Regions from separate parts of the Chryseobacterium scophthalmum genome, predicted to be linked through region 2. Evidence: riboswitches for the same ligand, from Rfam matches in the RefSeq annotation. Region 2 holds a riboswitch; the other holds the start of a gene.

Evidence for each region. Region 2 has a riboswitch for S-adenosylmethionine ahead of BUR17_RS21250 (alpha/beta fold hydrolase). Riboswitches for the same ligand answer to the same signal wherever they lie in the genome.
Region 1: linked by a shared signal. The riboswitch ahead of BUR17_RS13735 (SusC/RagA family TonB-linked outer membrane protein) and the one ahead of BUR17_RS21250 (alpha/beta fold hydrolase) in region 2 are both predicted to bind S-adenosylmethionine.

Annotation. Positions count from the first base shown of each region.
Region 1 covers NZ_FSRQ01000002.1:770,850-774,061, reverse strand. The annotation lists gene BUR17_RS13735 (SusC/RagA family TonB-linked outer membrane protein) at 1-1,984, opposite strand, end outside; SAM riboswitch class I at 2,068-2,164, opposite strand; gene BUR17_RS13730 (type II 3-dehydroquinate dehydratase) at 2,407-2,814, shown strand; gene BUR17_RS20900 (hypothetical protein) at 2,923-3,212, opposite strand, start outside.
Region 2 covers NZ_FSRQ01000002.1:881,560-884,771, reverse strand. The annotation lists gene BUR17_RS21255 (ACT domain-containing protein) at 1-529, opposite strand, end outside; gene BUR17_RS21250 (alpha/beta fold hydrolase) at 585-1,523, opposite strand; SAM riboswitch class I at 1,588-1,699, opposite strand; gene BUR17_RS14330 (MGH1-like glycoside hydrolase domain-containing protein) at 1,886-3,212, shown strand, end outside.

The DNA.
Region 1 (3,212 bases), 110 kb from region 2:
TGGCAAATTCTAATCCTACATTTAAGTTGAGATTGGTTTCCCACTTCAGATCCGGAGTAGGAAGTCTGCTTGCAACCGTACCGCCTTCACCTAGATTATTATAAAATGTGTACAAACTTTGGTAGGCATAATACGTACTCAACTTATCATTTCCCTGACCTCCGTAACTTGCACGAAGCGTCAACTGATCAAAAATATTCAAATCTTTAATGAAATTTTCGCTCGAAGCTTTCCATGAACCACCAACTGACCAGAAAGTTCCCCATCTGTTTTCAGGTGAAAATCTTGAAGAACCATCTGCTCTTACCGATCCGGAAATGAAATATTTATTTTTAAAATCATATTCCGCTTTTCCTAAATAACTTAACAAACCTAGTTTATCGCTGCTTCCGCTAAATCCTCCTAACAAAGCTGCTGCATCTGGCTCATAGTAATATGGAAGTGAAAATTGACTTCTGTTTCCTGAGATGGTTTGAAATTCGTAATGATAAAATTCCTGTCCCGCTAAAATATTAAAGTGATGCTGGTTGAATTTTTTATCAAAAGTCAAAATATTACTGGTTGTATAAGACAGCGTTCTTGAATTTGTTTTTGTTACCGAACCACCGATTTCGCTTCCTTGCCCTATCAAAGGATTGGAATAAAAGTGACCGTTGTAATTAACCAAATCAACAGAAAAGCTAGATTTAAACTTTAATTCCGGTAAGAAAGTAAAGTCTAAAAATCCTTTTCCTGAAAAGTTATCTTCACGGTTTTCATTTTTATCTAAAGGTAATGTTGCCGCAGCATTTTGATTTTGCAAAGCACTTGTAGGACGGTATTTTCCAAAGTCGTAGATATAATTTCCATTGGCATCTAACCGGTGACTTCCGTCTGCATTTCTTTCGTAATAAGGATAAAAAGAAGGAATTACTCTTGCTGCATTAATGATATTATCCGTTCTGGAATCTGAAGAAGGCGGCGCTTCCTGAAGACTGTTGGTATAACTTAAATTAGCACCAACAGTTAACCATTTTTTGACTTCAGAGTTTATTTTAAGTCTTGTACTGTATTTTGTAAAGCCTGATCCAATAGCAATTCCTTTATCATCAAGGTACCCTAATGAAAAGAAATAGTTGCTCTTTTCACTTCCGCCACTGAAATCTAAATCTACCTGACTTCTTGCTGCAACTCTCTGAAGAATATCTCTCCAGTCGTCGTTCCATAAAGCATTAGCTCCTGACAAAAGTTTTCCATCGGTCCCCACTGGTTTTGCGTAACCTGAACCATAAGGATTGATTCCTAAAGCAGAAACTAAATTATCACTCGCCATTTGCGCCGCCTGTTGAGAAGTAACCTGACTCGATTTGTAGCCATTTCTCAAAGCTTCCCAGTACAACTGAAAATACTGATCTGTATTTACCTGCTCGTAATCTTTAACCGCTCTGGTAGAAAAACCCTGACTGATATTAAAATTCACTTTTGCCTCACCCTTTTTTCCGGATTTTGTTGTAATAATAATTACTCCATTCGCTGCTCTTGAACCATATAGTGAACTTGCCGTAGCATCTTTCAAAACACTGATCGATTCAATATCATTGGGACTTATCGAATTGATATTCCCGTCAAAAGGAATTCCGTCTACGACAAACAAAGGATTACTTGAAGCACTCACCGAGCCAATTCCACGAATACGGATAGATGCCGTTGCACCCGGTTGTCCTGAAGCACTTACCGCCTGAAGACCAGGAACCTGTCCTTCCAAAGCTTTGGTAATATTGGTAACGGGTCTGTTATTTATTTTTTCGCTCGAAATCGTTGCCACAGAGCCTGTGTAACTTGTTTTTTTCGCTTTTCCGTAAGCAACAACTACTACTTCATCTATATCTTGTTCGCGAAGTGTATCTTTTTTTGCTTCCTGACCATGAATGTTGATTATTCCTAAGAAAAATACTGCAACAGGTGGAATCCAAGCTTTAGAATTAATTAAATTTTTGTTAATCATAACTCATTTCATTTATCAAATTTTAAAAATTAACCCTTTGCAGAAAAGACAGCAAAGGGCATCGATAAATACGATTAACCAATTGCTTATTTTTCCTTTAAAGGCTGAATGTAACACCTTGCAAAGAGCAGGTTGTTAAGACTTCACAGGGTCAGTTCCCTCCATCTTTCTTTATAAGCCGATCGAAATATGTTTGCAAATCTAAAAACAATTAGTCTACAAAACAAGTAGACTTTATGATTTTAAATTATTATTTAATAAAAATTAACTTAATACATTCTTAAAAAACACTAAAATAGGGGGTTATAAAGATTATCAAATTCTCAAATATGATAAATATCATTAAAAATAATGCAATTCTAAAAAATGATTTAAAATAGAAAAGCTTTCGACTTATTAAAAAAACTTTCTAAATTTATACTATGAAAGTTTTAATTATAAATGGTCCTAATCTCAATCTGTTAGGCACGAGAGAGCCCGAAATTTACGGTAGTGTTTCTATGGAAGAGTATTTAGAAAAATTAAAGTCTGAATTTCCCGCTCATGAATTGAATTATTATCAGTCGAATATTGAAGGAGAACTGATTAACAGGCTTCAGGTAGATGATTTTGATGCAGTTGTTATTAATCCCGGAGCTTTCACACATTACTCTTATGCAATTGCGGATTGTTTAAAGAATATTCAGAAACAGAAAGTAGAAGTTCACATCAGTAATATTTACAAAAGAGAAGAATTTAGGCAGAAATCTGTAACGGCAGCTTGTACGGATGCAGTTTTGTCCGGCTTTGGAATGGAAGGATATCGATTGGCAGTTTTGAGTTTAAAATAATATATGTTTACACAATCATAAATTGTAGAAAATTTAATTTATTGCTAAAATAAAAAAGTTCGGTTTAAACAAATGTTTAAACCGAACTTAGTTTCGTAAGTAATTTAATTAATACAATCTTTGTATAGACAAATAAATATCTCTTGTATCATCTGTTGTTACTGCTGTATTTTTATTATTAACTATTGGGAAATAATAAACCCTGTACCAAGTATCATCTAATGCAAGATCCATTGTAAGAACCTCTTGGTGAGCATTCCCACCACTTCCTATAATTCTTGGTATACTGGTTCCTACTCTATCATCGTATCCTAAGTTAAAATAGATTCCGTTATCCAATTCTACATAAGCAGAAGGAGCAAGAGCAGTACCAGAACCTGTAGGAATACTAGGAGCAA
Region 2 (3,212 bases):
AAACCTGTTCTATCAACGTTTTCCCCACATTTCCGTGACCGATAATTGCCAAGTGAACTGTTTTTGGTTTTTTGAAAATTTCAGATTCAATGATATTTTTAGTTTTCTCATCCTGAGAAGATGTCACAACAATATTGATACGTTTCTCGCTTGAATTCTGGTTTAACAACAATGGAAAAACGTTATTTCTTGCCAGTTCAGAAAGTATTTTATTTAAATCCTCTGCCACAAAACCAATAACAGAAACATTGTTGATACTATAAATCTGGGTAACTTTTCCTGATTTTCTTTCCGTAGCAAACTCTTCGATAAGACAGTTTACTGCTTTTTCAGAATCATCTTCGTGTACCAAAATTGACAATCCGTTTTCTACCGCCTGTTGAGAAATTATTCCTACACTGATACGCGCAAATGTAAGCGCTTTAAACACTCTTCCATCAATCCCTATTTCACCTAAAAAATCTTCTCCTTCAAATTTGATGATCGATCTGTTCTTTAAAAATTTTATTTCGTTTGCATTACTTTTCATCTGTAACCTTTTTTATTTTTTTTATAAGACAGAGTTACCTTAAACTCTTTTTTTCCTACAAAATGTTATTTATGATATTATTTAATTGACTGTATTCCATTAAGAAGGCATCGTGCCCATGAACTGATTTGATCTCGTGATAGAAAACATCTTCTTTATTTTCCTTTAGCTTTTCAAAGCCGCTTCTGATTTCAGAGGCAGGAAAAAATAGATCTGTATCTACAGAGATCATGTGCATTCGTGCCTGAATTTTCTTTAACATATTTTCGTTTGCATTAATATTCATTAGTAAATGATTCATCAGTTGATAAGATTTTAAACTAAATCTTTCGGCAAGAGATTTACCATGATAAGTCAGCCAGTCTTCAGATTCTAACTGTTGTTTTTCATGATTAAATTTATTTTGAAATCTTTCGTTTAAAGACTGAGGCGTTCTGTAGCACAACATTGCATGGACTCTGGCTTTTTGCAACGGTTCTTCATTTCCATTTAATAAAAATTTCTGAACGAGACATTGAGCATGCAACCAATCATGAGTTTTAGAATCACAGGCAATCGGAATAAAAATTTCAGCTAAATCAGGTTTTTTCGAAAGCATTTCCCAACCGATTCCACCTCCTAAAGATCCTCCAATCAGAGCGTATATGTTTTTAATATTTAAAGATTCAAGACCTTTCAGAAATATATTTGCAATATCTGAAGGGGTAAAATCTGAATATTCGTCAATAAAAAAATCGTCATATCCATTTCCGGGAATATTGAAGCAGAGTACAGTATATTTATTTGTATCAATTACCTGATTTTCGCCAATCAGTTGTTTCCACCAACCTTTTTCTCCGGCAACATTCGAGTTTCCGGTTAAGGCATGATTTATCAAAATGATGGGTGCTGAAAAGAGTTCTTTCCCAAAAAGCTGGTAGCTTAACGGGATATGATATTCTCTCTGAGAATCGGTTTTGTACAAAAAATTAATATGTTGCAGTTCTGTTTTCAAATTATATATTATTAAAAATAAATTTGAAAATGCCATGAGAAGAATGGCTGAAAAGAACTTCAGTAAGTTATCTGTCCAAAATAAATTTATTTGGTAGAACGTAGCACCTTCTCTGCTTGCGCAAAGGGTTGCTAAGGTTTCACAGGGTCTAATCCCTCAACCTTTCTTGATAACATTTTCAATATGTAAATGAACGAATGGTGCAAAGATAAAACTTTTTATTTTAAAAATTAAAAAAAATTAACAAATAATACCAAACGTAATCGCAGCAGGGTTTTGAGAAGGTTGTTAATAATTATTCAGATTAAAAAAATTGGAATTATTTATCAAAAAAATTAACTTAGCAATGAAAATGGCTGAAAATGAATATCGAAAAGCAAAGATTACAAGATAAAGACTGGAAAAACTGGGGACCTTATGTAAGCAACAGACAATGGGGAAATGTGCGTGAAGACTACAGCCCCAACGGAAATGCTTGGCATTTTGCCAACCACGATATTGCAGAAAGCCACACGTATCGATGGGGAGAAGAAGGAATCGCGGGGATTTCGGATACCAAACAACTTTTTTGTTTTGCTCTCTCATTTTGGAATAAAAAAGATAAAAGAATAAAAGAACGTCTTTTCGGCTTGAGCAATCCGCAGGGAAATCACGGAGAAGATATTAAAGAAATTTTCTACTATCTTGATAATACACCTACTCACAGCTATATGAAAATGGTGTACAAATATCCTATCAACGAATTTCCATACGACGAAATTGTAGCAGAAAATGCAAGACGCACCAAAAAAGAACCTGAATATGAACTTTTCGATACCGGAATTTTTGATAAAGATGAATATTTCGATATTTTCATAGACTACTGTAAATCTGATGCTCATGATATCTTAATTCGTGTTACGGTCTGTAACCGAAGTAACCAAGCTGCCCCGATTGTTATTTTACCTACAACTTGGTTTAGAAATAACTGGAAATGGGGTTATAATGAATACAAAGGTCAGGTAGAAAGAGGAAAAGAAGGCTGCATCAATGTGGTTCACGACAGTATTCCTATTAAAAAGTTTTATTCAAAAAATAAAAATGCAGAACAGGTTTTCTGTGAGAATGAAACCAATCATCCTAAACTTCATGGCACTCCGTCTGTTGAAAATACTTACTATAAAGATGGAATCAACGATTATATTATTCATCAGCAAAATACTGTAAATCCTGAAAGAAAGGGTACAAAAGCAGCCTTCATCATTGATGAAATTATCGAAGGAGGTCAATCTGAAGTTTTTGAATTCAGGTTGTCACCGTATGATATGGATGATGCTTTTTATCAGTTTGATGATATTTTTAATGCAAGAATTAATGAAGCGAATGAATTTTACGATGAAATTCAGCAGGATATATTTAATGACGATGAAAAAAATGTGCAGCGACAAGCTTTTGCAGGACTTCTTTGGAACAAACAATTCTATCATTATAATGTAGGAAAATGGCTGAAAGGCGACCCTAATTATGAAGCTCCGAGAGATTTTAATCATTATGTAAGAAATACAGAATGGGAACATCTTCACAATAAAGACATCATCTCAATGCCTGATAAATGGGAATATCCTTGGTATGCAACTTGGGATTTGGCATTCCATTGCGTTCCTTTTGCCATTATTGATGCTGATTTTGCGAAAAATCAATTGCTTTTGC